Regions from separate parts of the Kocuria oxytropis genome, predicted to be linked through region 1. Evidence: predicted binding sites of a transcription regulator. Region 1 holds the regulator's gene; the other holds the start of a gene.
What was found. Region 1 encodes HspR, which represses chaperone genes until heat shock. Its sites were predicted from a motif close to AAGTTGAGTCNNNNNGACTCAACTT; they were not measured.
Positions count from the first base shown of each region.

Region 2: a site for HspR is predicted at 3,422-3,446, ahead of QYM41_RS04490 (Hsp20/alpha crystallin family protein). Genes of this name have one in related genera too.

Region 1 covers NZ_JAVFXA010000001.1:48,455-56,140, forward strand. Annotated here, with positions in the region: gene QYM41_RS00215 (alanine/glycine:cation symporter family protein) at 1-1,323, opposite strand, end outside; gene QYM41_RS00220 (multidrug effflux MFS transporter) at 1,591-2,853, opposite strand; gene QYM41_RS00225 (LOG family protein) at 3,273-3,917, shown strand; gene trmB (tRNA (guanosine(46)-N7)-methyltransferase TrmB) at 3,922-4,713, shown strand; gene QYM41_RS00235 (GNAT family N-acetyltransferase) at 4,710-5,204, shown strand; gene QYM41_RS00240 (heat shock protein transcriptional repressor HspR) at 5,226-5,666, opposite strand; gene QYM41_RS00245 (DnaJ C-terminal domain-containing protein) at 5,668-6,684, opposite strand; gene QYM41_RS00250 (nucleotide exchange factor GrpE) at 6,849-7,505, opposite strand; gene dnaK (molecular chaperone DnaK) at 7,508-7,686, opposite strand, start outside.
Region 2 covers NZ_JAVFXA010000003.1:116,291-123,976, forward strand. Annotated here, with positions in the region: gene purH (bifunctional phosphoribosylaminoimidazolecarboxamide formyltransferase/IMP cyclohydrolase) at 1-306, shown strand, start outside; gene QYM41_RS04485 (NADP-dependent isocitrate dehydrogenase) at 466-2,688, opposite strand; gene QYM41_RS04490 (Hsp20/alpha crystallin family protein) at 2,877-3,389, opposite strand; gene QYM41_RS04495 (Gfo/Idh/MocA family protein) at 3,519-4,613, opposite strand; gene QYM41_RS04500 (TetR/AcrR family transcriptional regulator) at 4,796-5,377, shown strand; gene QYM41_RS04505 (gamma carbonic anhydrase family protein) at 5,464-6,000, opposite strand; gene QYM41_RS04510 (beta-phosphoglucomutase family hydrolase) at 6,036-7,686, opposite strand, start outside.

The DNA of each region.
Region 1 (7,686 bases):
GATCAGTCCGGAGAGGAGCAGCAGCCCGAGGAGGTTGGGCAGTGCCATGAGGCCGTTCATCACGTCGGCGAAGTTCCAGACGACGGCGAGCGGGACGGTGGCGCCCACGAACACCACGACGGAGAAGACCACCCGGTAGGGCATCACCGCCGGGCGCCCGAAGAGACGTTCCATGCAGCGCTCGCCGTAGTAGGCCCATCCCAGGATCGTGGAGTAGGCGAAGAGGACGAGCCCCACGGTCACCACGACGTGCCCCCACTCACCGGGCAGGCCCTGGCTGAAGGCGTCGCCGGTCATCGTGGCGGCGAAGTCCGCGCCCTGCTCCCAGACCCCGGTGCAGATGAGCACCAGGCCGGTGAAGGTGACCACGATGATGGTGTCGATGAAGGTCTGGGTCATGGACACCAGTCCCTGCCGCACCGGGTGGGTCGTCCGGGCGGCCGCGGCCGCGATGGCCGCCGAGCCCATGCCGGACTCGTTGGAGAACAGCCCGCGGGCCACGCCCATCTGCACGGCGAGCATGATGGCCGAGCCGGCGAACCCGCCGACGGCCGCGGTCCCGGTGAAGGCGTCGGTGAAGATCAGGACGATCGCCTGGGGCAGCGCCGCCACGTTGACGAGCAGGATGAACAGCGCGCCCAGCACGTAGAAGAGGATCATGAACGGCACGAGCGCGGCCGTGACCCGCCCGATCGTCCGGATGCCGCCGACGAGGACGACGAGCGTCAGCACCGCGAGCACGATGCCGGTGATCCAGGTCGGCACCCCGAAGGAGACCTCGACGTTCGAGGCGATCGCGTTGCCCTGGGTCATGTTGCCGATCCCGAACGCGGCCAGCGCGGCGGCGATGGCGAAGAAGATCGCCAGGAACTTCCCGAACCCGTTGCGGATGCCGCGCTCCAGGTAGTACTGCGGCCCGCCGGAGATCTCCCCCTTGGCGTCCGTGGTGCGGAAGCGGACCGCCAGGAACGCCTCCGAGTACTTGGAGGCCATGCCGAGCAGGCCGGTGACCCACATCCAGAACAGGGCGCCCGGCCCGCCGATCGAGATCGCGGTGGCCACGCCCACGATGTTGCCCGTGCCGACCGTGGCCGCGAGCGCCGTGGTCAGCGCCTGGAACTGGGAGACGTCCCCGCCGCGTGCGTCCGCGTCCTGGCGGTCCAGCAGGGCCAGTCGCAGCGCGGAGCCCAGCTTGCGGAACTGCAGACCGCCCAGCCGGACGGTCAGGTACAGGCCGGTGAGCAGCAGCAGGGGGATGAGGACGTAGGGCCCCCAGATGATGGCGCCCAGCTCGCCGAGGGCGGTCTCGATGGTGTTGAGCATGTGTTCTCCCGTGGGTGTCGGGTGGGTCAGGGATCGGCCGAGAGGGGGCTGTGACCTCCGTCTCGGCCGAAGGAATCTAATCACAGGTCCGGCGGTGCGCCCGCAAGGAACGTCGGACCAGGACCGGTGTCGGCCCGGCCGGTCTCGGCCCTGTCCCGACGGAGGAGACGTCCGTGACCGGGGCGGCGGCTCAGGGGCGGTGAGGGCTCGGGTGCCCCCACGACGCGACGACGGCGACCGCCCAGGCACACCCGGGCCTCGGGGCGGCTACGGGTCGGCGGCAGCGGGGTCGTCGGGGCCGCGCCGGGAGAGCCGGCGGGCGAGGGAAACGGCGGCCGCGGCGAGCAGCGAGCACACCGCCATGGACACCGCCATCGGCACCGCGGTGTGCTGACCGGCCAGCCCGGTCAGCGGACTGACGAGCCCGCCCAGGAGGAACTGGGTCAGTCCGAGAACCGCCGACCCGGCACCGGCCCGCCCGGGCACCCGCCCCTGGGCGAGCGCCACGGCGTTGCCCATGACGAAGCCGATGCAGGTCTGGCTCACGAAGAGGTGCGCCAGGGTGGTCCACCCGGTGATCCCGGCCAGGACCAGGCCCAGTCCCACCACGTTGACCGTGGCCATCACCACGATCGCGGTGCGCAGGATGGTGCCGGGCTCGAGCCGGTCGACCAGACGGGTGTTGACGACCGCCCCCAGGATCGAGCCGCCCGCGTTGACGGCGAAGACCACGGAGTAGCCGAGGGCCGAGTAGCCGAGCACGTTCTGCAGCACGAAGGAGGACGCGGAGATGTAGGAGAACAGTGCGCCGAACGCGAGTCCGAAGGTCAGGGCGTAGGCCATGAAGGAGGGGGTGCGCAGCACCCGCCAGGACCCGGTGACGACCGCACCGACCCCGCCGCGGTGCCGGCGGTGCGGGGGCAGGGTCTCGGGCACCACGAGCACGGAGCACGCCAGCATGAGCAACCCGAACCCCGCGAGCGCCCAGAACACCGTCTGCCACGGGGCCACTGTGGCGATCACCCCGCCCAGCAGTGGGGCCACCACCGGCGCGAGAGAGGTGATGGTCGCGAGGATCGAGAACAGCTTGGCGGCACCGCGGCCGGAGGAGATGTCCGAGACCACGGCCCGGGCGATCACCACGCCGGCCGCCCCGGCGAGACCCTGGACCGCCCGCAGGACCAGCACCGTCCCGATGTCCGGGGCCAGGACCACGGCGACGGAGCTGAGCAGGAACAGCGCGTTGCCGGCCACCATGAGCCGGTGCCGGCCGAGCACGTCGGACACCGGCCCCAGCAGAAACTGACCCACGGCCATGCCGACCATGTACGTGGTCAGCGTCAGCTGCACCGCGGAGGCCGAGGCCCCGAAATGTCCGGCCATCGCGGGCATCGATGCCAGGTACATGTCCGTCGCCATCGGGCTCACGGCACTGAGGATCCCCAGCGCCGCCACCAGCACCACCCGGTCCCGGCCGCCGGAGAGGCGCAATCGGGAGCGAACGGCGTCGTGGGGCGGCGGTGAGCTCACGGGAGGTCCTTCGGCGGATGTCTGCAGGGCGCGACTCATGCTATCGACGCCGCACCCGCGCGGGCGACGGCGGACCCACGGACACCGGCAGCCGCGCGGACGACGGCGGACCCACGGACACCGGCAGCCGCGCGGACGACGGCGGACCCACGGACACCGGCAGCCGCGCGGACGACGGCGGACCCACGGACACCGGCAGCCGCGCGGACGACGGCGGACCCACGGACACCGGCAGCCGCGCGGACGACGGCGGACCCACGGACACCGGCAGCCGCGCGGACGACGGCGGACCCACGGACACCCGCAGTCGGGCGGACGACAGCAGACGCACGGGCACCGGTGTCCGCGCGGACGTTGGCAGCCGCTCCTGCATCCGCCCCCGCACGGACACCGGCGTCCAAGGGGGCGACAATGTCCCCATGAGACTCGCCGTGTACACCGGGGCCTCCCTCGGTTCCAACCCCCTGTTCGCCGAGGCGGCCCGGGCTTTCGCCACCGCTCTCGCCCGCCGGGACGTGGGCATCGTCTTCGGCGGCGGCCACGTGGGACTGATGGGTGTCGTGGCCGACGCCGCCCTGGCCGCCGGGGGTGAGGTGGTCGGGGTCATGCCGCAGTCCCTCGTCGACGACGAGACCGCCCACCCCGGCCTCACCGAGCTGCGGATCGTTCGGACGATGCACGAGCGCAAGGCGGAGATGGCCGCGCTCGCGGACGGGTTCGTGGCCCTGCCCGGCGGGCTGGGCACCCTCGAGGAGATCTTCGAGGCCTGGACCTGGCTGCAGCTGGGAGTGCACGCCAAGCCGGTCGGCTTCCTCGACGTGGCCGGTTACTGGCAGCCTCTGCTGGACGCCGTGGCGACGATGTCCGCCGCCGGGCTGGTGCCGCCCGAGCACCGGAACGCCGCCGTGGTGGCCCAGGACGCGGACGAGCTGCTCGCCCGGTTCGCGGCGTGGGAGCCCCCGCGCCGCCGTCACCGAACCACCGGCCTTGCCCCCACCGGCCCCGCGACCACCGGTCCTGCCCCCACCGGCCCCGCGACCACCGACCCTGCGCCTAGGATGTAGGGCGATGAGCGAGCACACCCCTTCCCCCGCAGAGGGCACCCCGCAGGGTCCCGTCCCCGAGGAGTTCCACCGCCGGCCGTACTCCTTCGTGCGCCGCGGCGACCGCCTCACCGCCCGGCGTCAGAAGGCCTGGGACGACTGGGCGCCCACGCGGGTGCTCGACATCCCGCGGGTGCGCACCGACACCTCCGTGCACCCCGATCACGAGTTCGACGCGGCCGCGGCTTTCGGCCGCGAGGCCCCCCTGGTCGTGGAGGTCGGCTCGGGGCTCGGCGAGGCGGTCGTGCACGCCGCCGCCCAGGACCCCGGGCGGAACTACCTCGCGGTCGAGGTGTACAAGCCCGGGATCGCGGACCTGCTCCTCAAGGCGGGCCAGGCCGGCGTCGACAACGTCCGGGTGGTGCAGGCCAACGCGCCCGAGGTCCTGGAGCACATGCTCGCTCCGGGCTCGGTCGACGAGCTGTGGGTGTTCTTCCCGGATCCCTGGCACAAGACCCGCCACCACAAGCGGCGCCTGGTCTCCCCCGCGTTCGCCGAGCTCGCCGCCCGGGTGCTGGCGCCCGGCGGGCTGTGGCGGCTCGCCACGGACTGGCAGGAGTACGCCCTGGTCATGCGGGAGGTCCTGGACGCGTCCCCGCACTTCGAGAACGTCCACCCGGGCCCGCTCGCCGACGACGAGCACCCGGACACCGGCTGGGCCCCCCGCTGGGAGGGACGGATCCTCACGAGCTTCGAGCGCAAGGCGCAGGAGGCGGGCCGCGTCCCGCGCGACCTCCTCTACCGCCGGACGGCGTGAACGAGCGGCCCGGGCCGGAGCGGGACGGCTTCGTCGTCGTGCTCCCGGGCGATCCCCGCACCCGGCCGCTGCTCCAGGGGCTGCACCTCGAGTACGTGGAGCGCTACGGGCCCGCCATCGGCGCGGAGGAGATGGCGGACCACCCGGTGGAGGACTTCACCGCTCCTGCCGGGGCCCTGCTGCTCCTGCTGGAGGACGGCGTGACGGTGGGCGGGGGCGCGTTCCGCCGGCACGACGACGACACCGCCGAGCTCAAGCGGGTGTGGACCGCCCCGGAGCACCGCCGGCGCGGGATCTCGCGGCGGGTCCTCGCCGAGCTCGAGCGGCTCGCCGCCGCGGCGGGCTACCGGCGGATCCGCCTCACCACGGGCAGCCGGCAGCCCGAGGCCTACGCCCTCTACCGCGGCAGCGGGTACGTGGTGCTGCCCGGTCCGGCCCGGGTCTACCCGGGCGGGGTGTACGACGTGGCCTTCGAGAAGCCCCTGCGCTGACTCGGCCCGGGGACCGGGCGGTCAGCGGTCCTGCGTACGAGGTGGCCGGTAGAGCACCACGGCCTGGGAGATCTTGCGGGCTCGGGGACGGGCGCCGCGGGCCATGCGCACCACGTCCCCGCCCACACCGGCGGCGAAGATCCGCGAGGACTCCTCGGCCCGGTCCCGGGCCTCCTCCAGCTCCCGGGACAGCTCGGCCACCCTCGAGCGCAGCGCCGCGACCTGGTTCTCCAGCTGCAGGATGCGCCGGATGCCCTCGAGGGACACGCCCTGCTGGGAGAGCACCTGGATCTGCTGCAGCTTCTCGATGTCCCGCTGGGAGTACCGCCGGGCCCGGCCCGGGGCGCGGGACGGCTTGACGAGACCGAGCCGGTCGTACTGGCGCAGGGTCTGCGGGTGCATCTCCGCGATCTCCGCGGCCACGGAGATCACGAACAGCGGCTGGTCGGCGTCCAGTGCCATCTCACACCCGCGCCTTCGCGGCCAGGCCGGCCCGCGGGTCCTCGGCGGCGGTCGCCTCGGCGAAGGCCCGGGCGGCCTCCTGGGCCCGCTCGTCCAGGTCGGCGGGAACGTGCACCTCGACCGTCACGATGAGGTTCCCCGCGCCCTTGGCCGTGCTGAACCCGCGCCCCTTGACGCGGAAGCGCCGGCCGGAGGACGTGCCGGCGGGCACCTTGAGCCGCACGGTGCCGCCGTCCAGCGCCGGCACCTCGACCGTGGCGCCGAGCGCCGCCTCGGGGAACGAGATCGGCACGGTGACCTCGACGTCGTCCGTGCCCTCGACCCGCCGGAAGAAGGCGTGCGGGCTCACGTGGACCGTGACGTAGAGGTCGCCGGGTCCACCGGGCCCGGAGTGGCCCTTGCCGGCGAGCTTGAGCTTCTGCCCGTCCCGCACACCGGCCGGGATCCGCACCGTGGTCTCCTGGCCGTTGCCGCGGCGCAGCTTGATCGTGGTGCCGTGGACGGAGGAACGGAACGGGATGGTGGTCTCCGTGCGGATGTCCTCCCCGCGCGCCGGCGGGCCCTGGTAGCCGGCGTAGCCGCCCGGGGCTCCGTACCCGGTCTGACCGCCGAACTGCGCGAACAGGTCCTCGAACCCGGGCTGGCCGCCCGGCCCGCCCGTGGAGTACGTCGTGCGGCGGCGCCTGCCGCCGCCGCCCCCGCCGAAGATGTCGCCGAAGAGGTCCTCGAAGTTCGCCGAGCCGCCCGCGCCGCCGGCGCCGCCGGCGGTGAAGCGCGCACCGGAGCCCATGGCGCGGATCGCGTCGTACTGCTTGCGCTCCTCGGGGTCGGAGAGCACGGAGTTCGCCTCCGTGATGTCCTTGAACCGCTGCTCGGCCTCCGCGTCGCCCGGGTTCTGGTCCGGGTGGTACTGGCGGGCGAGCTTGCGGTACGCCTTCTTGACGTCGGCTGCGGACGCGTCCTTGGAGACGCCGAGAATGCTGTAGAAGTCCTTGTCGATCCAGTCCTGGCTGGCCATGACGCCTCCTTTCTGTGGGGCCGGTCGGGGTCCTGCGGGACAGGGCCCGGTGGGTGTCCTGGGGTGGTCCCCGGTGCCGCGGCGCCGGGGACGGGAGGACGGGTCAGGGGAGGCCCGCGGGGCGGGCCTCCCCTGCCGTCGCACGGATCAGGCCGGGACGGGCCTCACTCTGCGACCGCGACGGCGACCTGGGCGGGCCGCACCACGCGCTCGCCGATCCGGAAGCCGGAGCGGAGCACCATCGAGACCTGGTCGGGCTCGACCTCGCTGGTGGGCTGCTGCAGGACCGCCTCGTGGACGGTCGGGTCGAACTTCTCCCCGACCTCCCCGATCCGCACGAGCCCCTGCCGCACGAGGGTCTCCTCGAGCTTGTTCGCGATCGCCGCGAACGGGCCGTCCGTGAGGTCGCCCGCCTGCCGGGCCGCGTCGATGTCGTCGAACACCGGCAACAGCGTCTGCAGGAGGTCGCCCGTCACGAAGGTCCGCAGCTGCTCCTTCTCGCGGGCCGTGCGGTGCTTGAAGTTGACGAACTCGGCCTGCAGGCGGCGCAGCTCCTCGAGCCGCTCCTCCGCGAGGGCGGCCGACGGGGAGTCCGCCGCCTCCGCGGCCGACGGGGCGGCGTCCCCCGACTCGGCGTCGGTCGACTGGGGCGTCGAGAGGATGTCGTCCACCGTCAGGCCCTCCGGCCCGGCCTCCTCGCGGGGGCCGGATCCGGAGTCCTGCGAGCGGTGCTCGTCGGGCTGCGCGGCCGCGTCCCCGGGACCGTTGCCGGGGCCGTTCTCCGCCGCGTTCTCGTCGGGTCCTGGCGTGGGGTCGGGCATGCTCACTTCTTCTCGTCCTCGTCGTCGACGACCTCGGCGTCGACGATGTCCTCGTCACCGGGGGCGCCGGTCGCACCCGCACCGGGGGCGCCCTCGGCACCCTCGGCCTGGGACTGTGCGTAGAGGGCCTCGCCGAGCTTGGTCTGGGACTGCTGCAGCTTGTCGTAGGCCGTCTTCACGG
Region 2 (7,686 bases), on a different contig from region 1:
CTGCTCGCCGACCACGGCGCGTCCGTGGGCATCGGCATGGGGCAGGTCAACCGCGTGGACTCCTGCCGCCTGTCCGTGGAGCGGGCCAACGCCCTCGGCGCGGACGGCGCCGAGCGTGCGCGCGGCGCCGTCGCGGCCTCGGACGCGTTCTTCCCGTTCCCGGACGGTCTGCAGGTGCTCCTGGACGCCGGGGTGCGGGCCGTGGTCCAGCCCGGCGGCTCCATCCGGGACGAGGAGGTCGTGGCCGCGGCCGAGGCCGCCGGCGTGACGATGTACGTCACCGGGGCGCGGCACTTCTTCCACTGACCCGCCTCTGCGGCGGCCCGGCGCACCGTCTCGGCGCACCGAGTCAGCGCACCGGCGCAGCCGCCCGGCACACGGCAGCGGCCGCACCCCCCGGAGGGGGTGCGGCCGCTGCCGTGTCCGCTGCCCGAGCGATCGGCCCGCGCAGCGCATCCGCTCAGCTCACGCGCTGAGCGAGGAGAGGACCCGGTTGAAGGTCTCCGAGGGGCGCATCACCGAGAACGTCTTGGCGTCGTCCGGGCGGTAGTAGCCGCCGATGTCGGCGGGCCGGCCCTGCACCGAGAGCAGCTCCTCGTTGATGGCGTCCTCGTTCTCGGCCAGCTGCTCCGCCACGGAGGCGAAGGCCTGGGCGAGCTCGGTGTCCTCGTCCTGGCGCGCCAGCTCCTGGGCCCAGTACAGGGCCAGGTAGAAGTGGCTGCCGCGGTTGTCGATCTCGCCGACCTTGCGGCTGGGGGACTTGTTCTCCTCCAGGAACGTGCCCGTGGCCCGGTCGAGGGTCTCGCCGAGGATCCGGGCGCGCTCGTTGTCCGCCGTGGTGGCCAGGTGGTCGAGGCTCGCGGCGAGGGCGAGGAACTCGCCCAGGCTGTCCCAGCGCAGGTGGTTCTCCTCGACCAGCTGCTGGACGTGCTTCGGCGCGGACCCGCCGGCGCCCGTCTCGAACAGCCCGCCGCCGTTGATGAGGGGGACCACCGAGAGCATCTTCGCGGAGGTGCCCAGCTCCAGGATCGGGAACAGGTCCGTCAGGTAGTCGCGCAGCACGTTGCCGGTGACCGAGATGGTGTCCTCGCCGCGGCGGATCCGCTCGATCGAGAACGCGGTGGCCTCCTCGGGGGACATGATCTCGATCTGCAGCCCCTCGGTGTCGTGCTCGGTGAGGTACTCCTCGACCTTGGCGATGAGGTTGGTGTCGTGGGCGCGGGTGCGGTCCAGCCAGAACACGGCCGGCGTGGCGGAGGCCCGGGCGCGCGTCACGGCGAGCTTGACCCAGTCCCGGATGGCGACGTCCTTGGTCTGGCACGCGCGCCAGATGTCGCCGGGGGAGACCTCGTGCTCGATGAGCACGGTGCCCGAGGAGTCGACGACCTGGACGGTGCCCGCGGCGGGGATCTCGAAGGTCTTGTCGTGGGAGCCGTACTCCTCGGCCTTCATCGCCATGAGGCCCACGTTCGGCACCGAGCCCATCGTGGTCGGGTCGAACGCGCCGTGGGCGCGGCAGTCGTCGATGACCACCTGGTAGACCCCGGCGTAGGAGCTGTCCGGCAGCACCGCGAGGGTGTCGGCCTCCTCGCCCTCGGGGCCCCACATGTGCCCCGAGGTGCGGATCATGGCGGGCATCGAGGCGTCGACGATGACGTCGGAGGGCACGTGCAGGTTGGTGATGCCCTTGTCGGAGTTCACCATGGCGAGCTTCGGGCCCTCGGCGAGACCCTTGTCGATCGCGGCCCGCACGTCGTCGCGCACGTCGGCCGGCAGGGCGTCGAGGCCGTTGAGGATCGCGGCGAGCCCGTTGTCGGAGCTCAGCCCGGCCTCCTCGAGGGCCGCGCCGTGGGCGGCGAAGAGCTCGGGGAAGAACGCCTCGATGACGTGGCCGAAGATGATGGGGTCGGAGACCTTCATCATGGTGGCCTTCAGGTGCACCGAGAACAGCACGTCCTCCCGCTTGGCGCGCTCGACCTGCTCCGCGAGGAACGCGTCCAGGGCCGCGGCACGCATCACGGTGCCGTCGACGACCTCGCCGGCCAGCACGGGCACGGACTCCTTGAGCACCGTGGTGGTGCCGTCCTCGCCGACCAGCCGGATCGTCAGGACGTCGTCGTCCTCCATGACCACGGACTTCTCGTTGTCGCGGAAGTCGTCCCGGCCCATCGTGGCGACGTTGGTCCGCGACTCCGAGGTCCACTCGCCCATGCGGTGCGGGTTCTTGCGGACGTAGTTCTTCACGGAGGCGGGGGCGCGGCGGTCCGAGTTGCCCTCGCGCAGCACGGGGTTGACCGCCGAGCCCTTGACCTTGTCGTAGCGGGCCCGGGTGTCCTTCTCCTCCTCGGAGCGCGGCTCGTCCGGGTAGTCCGGGAGGTCCACGCCCTGCTCCTGCAGCTCCTTCACCGCGGCCTTGAGCTGCGGGACGGAGGCGGAGATGTTGGGCAGCTTGATGATGTTGGCCTCGGGCTTCTTGGCCAGCTCCCCGAGCTCCGCGAGGGCGTCGGCCACCCGCTGGTCCTCGGGCAGGCGGTCCTCGAACGCGGCGAGGATGCGCCCGGCGAGGGAGATGTCGCGGGTCTCCACCTCGACGCCGGCGGTCGAGGCGTAGGCCTCGATGATCGGCTTGAACGAGTAGGTGGCGAGCAGGGGCGCCTCGTCGGTGCGGGTGTAGATGATCTTGGCCATGTGCGGGCAGTCTCCCAGGATGTCGTCGGATCGGTGGTGGTGCTTCCTGGTGCCAAGATACCCGAGGCGGTGGCCCGCCCGCTGTCGGGGCGGTGGCCGGGGGCGGGCCGGGCACGACGGCGGGCCCGCTCCCGGGGCGGGAGCGGGCCCGGTGCCGTGGCCTGCCGGCGGGCGGTGGCCCGTCGGCCTCAGCCCTCCGTGGACTGGGTGGAGTCGGTCCCGTTGACGAGCTCGCCCTCGCCGATCACGCGGTCGCCGGAGCCCTCCCGGCCCTCGCCCAGGGCCTGCTGATCGCCCTGGCCGGAGACCACCTGGATCTTGCGCGGCTTGGCCTGCGCGGAGACGGGGATCGTCACCGTGAGCACGCCGTTGTCGTAGTTCGCGGCGATGCCCTGGATGTCGATGCCCTGGCCCAGGTTGAGCTGGCGCACGAACGAGGAGCTCTGCCGCTCCCGGGTGATCCACTGCACGTCCTGGACCTCGGGCAGCTTGCGCTCGGCCCGGATGGTCAGCAGCTGGCCGTCGACGTCGACGTCGACGCTCTCGGGGTCGATGCCGGGCAGGTCCGCCCGCAGGATGTACTGGTCGCCGTCCCGGTACAGGTCCATGGGCATCTCGCGCAGGCCCTGGCGGGCGAACAGCGAGGCGGCGAGACGGTCGAAATCGTTGAACGGGGTGAACATGGTGGCCACGCCAATCATCTCCTCAACAGATGAGCAATGTCTCCGACATTTAGTTGAGTCCGATCAACTCAACTGTGTTCCATGATAGGTCCGTGTCCGGGTGTCTTCAACAGCTCTGCGGGCGCATCGCCCAGGGCGAACCGCCCGTCAGCGGGCGTCGTGGGGATAGCGCACGCCGATCCGCTCCCGCACCCGGTCGAAGAGCTCCGCGAGCTCGAGGGAGTCGGCCCACGGGACGACCGGGGACTCGAGCAGGCCCTGCTGCACGCAGCGCGTGGCCTCGCGCATCTCGCCGACGTACCCCGCGCCCGGCACGTCCACGTGCTCCACCACGGGCGCGGCCCCGCCGCGGGCGCCCGCGGCGGTCTGGAGCACCAGGGTGGTGGGGCAGTTGATCCGGCCGTCGACGCGCAGCCAGCCCTCCGTGCCGCTGATCGTCACCTGGTGGGGGACCGTGGCGGAGAGGGTGCCGCTCACGTGGGCCCGGCCGTGCCCGTAGTCCAGGGTCAGGGCGGTGTCCACGTCCACGTCCGTGGCGCCGAGCTCGGCGCGGGCGCTCCAGCGCTCCGGGGCCCCCAGCACGGCCGAGGTCCAGGTCAGGGGGTAGACCATCATGTCGAGCAGGACCCCGCCGCCGTCGGCCCGCCGGAACAGCCGGTGCTCCGGGTCCAGGGCCCGGTGCATGCCGATGGACCCCTCGACCGAGCGCACGCGGCCCAGCCGGCCCTCCCGCACCCAGCGCATCGCGGTGCGGAAGCCGGGGGTCGCGCGGGTCCAGACCGCCTCCATCAGGAAGACGCCGTGCTCGCGGGCCATGCGGACGAGGTCCCGCACCTCCGCCGCGGTCATGGCGAGCGCCTTCTCGCACACCACGTGCTTGCCCGCCCGCAGCAGCGCCGAGACGTCCCGGTGGTGGTAGCCGTGCGGGGTGGCCACGTAGACGATCTCCACCTCCGGGTCGGCCGCGAGACGGTCCAGGCCGGTGGTCGTGGCCGTGCTGCCGTAGGCCCGCTCCACCCCGTGCCGCCGGGCGAAGTCCTGGGCGCGCTCCTGGTCCCGGGAGCTCACGGCCACGAGCCGGGCGTCGGGCAGCGCCGCGATGTCCGGGACCACCTTCTCCGCGATGTCCGCAGTGCTGACCACGCCCCAGCCGAGCGTGCGGCCCGTCGCGGTGCCGGGGTCGTCCAGGTGGGCGGCGTCGAGGGAGGCGTGGACGAAGGGGCTGAGCGTCTGGGCGGGCATGGGCGCATTCTGCCACGCCGGTCCGGTCGTGCCGGCGGGCCTGGCGTGCTGCCGGGCCGCTGCCGTGCTGCCGGGCCGGTCGTGCCGGCGGGCCTGTCGTGCTGCCGGGCCGGCCGTGTCGCCGGGCCGGGGCGCCGATCGAACGACCGTTCTGGGCGCGGCCCGTGGCCTAGGATGGGGGCGTGCCCCGGGTGAGCCAGCAGTACAAGGACGAGCGCCGCCGCGAGATCGTGGCCGCGGCCGCCGAGTGCTTCCTCGAGCACGGCTTCGACGGGGCGTCGATGCACCGCATCATCGCCGCCACCGGGCTCAGCGCGGGGGCACTGTACAACCACTTCCCGAGCAAGCAGGAGCTGGTGGCCGCCACCGCGCGCGCCGCGCTGGACCGGGTCCTGGCGGCCGCCGAGGAGGAGCGCGGCACCGACCCCGCGGCGTGGGTCGAGGGGCTGCTCGAGCGTCTGGCCGCGGATCACGGCAGCACCCGGCTCCTGCTCATCACGTGGGGCGGGGCGGTGAGCGACCCCGATCTGGCCGCGCTGGCCGGCGAGCACCTGGGGCTCGTGCGGGACCGGGTGGAGGAGCGCTACGGGCGGTGGGCGGTCGAGGAGCTGGGGCTCGACCCGGTCGCGGCCCGGGACTGGGCCGCGATGTTTGCCCAGGCCATCCTCTCGGTGCTGCAGGGCTGGGTGGTGCAGTCGTGCCTGCTGCCCGGCTTCGATCACGCCGCCTACCTGGACTATGCCCGCACCCTCGCGGCGCAGTGACCGGACGCGGCGACCGGACGCGGTGACCGGGTGAGGTGACCTGTCACGGCCGCCGGGCGCGGTCCGCGTCCCCGGCCCGTGCCGGCTCAGGCCGTGAGCCGGCGGTGCTCGGCCGAGAGCTGCACGTAGGTCCGCGCGTTGGCCCGCACCGACTCCTGCTCGTCCGGGGTCAGCTCGCGCCGGACCCTGGCCGGCACCCCGGCCACGAGGGACCGGGGCGGGACCACGGTGTCCTCCAGGACGACCGCGCCCGCGGCCACCAGCGAGCCGGTGCCGATCACCGCGCCGTTCAGGACGGTCGCGTTCATCCCGATCAGGACCTCGTCCTGCACGGTGCAGCCGTGCACCACGGCGCCGTGGCCCACGCTCACGTCCGCGCCGATCGTGCACGGGTGGCCCGGATCGGTGTGGACCACCACGTTGTCCTGCAGGTTGGAGCGCGCGCCCAGCCGCACGGGGGAGCGGTCCCCGCGCACCACGGCGCCGTAGAACACCCCGGAGCCGGGGCCCAGCTCCACGTCGCCCACGACCGCGGCGGTCGGGGCCACGAAGGCCGTGGGGTCGATCCGGGGCTCGTGCCCGTCGTACGGGAGGACCAGGCCGGGCGTCGTCGGGTGTGCCATTGGCCCAGCCTAGCGGCGGGACCGCACCCCGCGGCTCAGACGCCCTGCCGGGTCACGGCCGGCCGCGCCGAGCGCCGCAGACCGTGCTGGAGGGCCACCCGGATCTTCTGCCCGCCCTTGAGCACGTACTCCGCGCCGTGCACGTGGATCGTCACGTCCTGCGCGCGGCGGGAGGAGCCCTCGAGCTCCAGGACGTGGTGGTCGATGCAGACCCGGATCACCTGACCGCGGTAGAGCACGGTGAACGAGACCGACTCCAGCTGGCTGGGCAGGGACGGGTCGAACTCGAGCCATCCGCCCCGCACGCGCAGCCCCGCGTAGGCGCGGGTCACGACGTCGACCGAGCCGGCCATGGCGCCCAGGTGGATGCCCTCGCCCGTGGTCCCGCCCTGGGTGTCGTCCAGGTCCACCAGCAGGGCGTCCTGGAACGAGGACCAGGACCGGTCCGGGTGCAGCCACGCGAGCACCGAGGCGTTGACCACCCGGGAGAGGGAGGACCCGTGCGAGGACCGCGCGATGTAGAAGTCGACGGTGCGCTCGATGGCGGCGTGGTCCACCTCGTAGCCCATCCGGCCGAGCTCCTCGACGAGACCGTCGGGACCGAAGAGGTAGACCAGCATGATCGTGTCGGCCTGCTTGGCCAGCTTGTAGTTGTTGGTCATGTCGCCCTCGTTCTCCAGCAGGAGGTCGAGGCGGCCGATGTTGCGGTACTTGGTCCGGTAGTACTCCCAGTCCAGCTCGTCGAGGTCGTCGTAGCCGTGGAACTGGCTGATGGTGCCGTCCGCGTTGAACGGCACGAACATCCGCTCGGCCATCTGCTGCCAGGTCCCGACCTCCTCGGCCGAGAGGTCGAAGCGGGCCGAGAGCTCCTCGCGCTGGTGCTCCACCATGTCGTGGAAGATGTGCGCGCTGTGCCGGAACAGCCAGGCCGCCAGCACGTTCGTGTAGGCGTTGTCCTTCAGCCCGCCGCCGTGCTGGCCCCGGGGGCCGTCGTGGTACTCGTCCGGTCCCATGACGCCGGCGATGTGGTAGCGGCCGTCCGCGGGGTCGTAGTCGGTGAGGGACGCGAACAGGCGGGTGATCCCGATGATCAGCTCCGAGCCCTGGCCGGCCAGCCAGTCCAGGTCGCCGGTGGTCTCGTAGTAGATCCAGGCGTTGTAGGCGATCGCGAGGCCCACGTGGAACTGGCGCCACGAGTTGTCCGGCAGCCACCGGTTGGAGTGGTGGTTGAACAGCTCCGGCGGGGTCTCCTCCCGGCCGTCCGAACCGGACTGCCACGGGAACGCCGCGCCCTCGAGCCCGAACTCGGTGGCCCGGTGCTTGGCCATGGGCAGCCGGCGCCAGCGGTAGGACAGCAGCGCGCGCGTCACCTGCGGCTGGTGCAGGTTGACGACCGGCAGGATGTAGAGCTCGTCCCAGAAGATGTGCCCCCGGTAGCCCTCGCCGTGCAGCCCGCGGGCCGGCACCCCGGCGTCCCGCAGGGACATGTGGGGCGCCAGCGTCTGGGCCACGTGGAACAGGTGCACGCGCAGGGCCAGCTGGGTCAGCCCCAGCTCCGCGGTGCCGTCCTCGGGGTCCGGGCACACGTCCACGTCGAAGCGGTCCCACAGCAACGACCACTCGATCTCGTGCGAGGGCAGCAGGCCCCGGACGCCGCTGGGGTTGCGGTCCAGCTCCGCGAGGGCG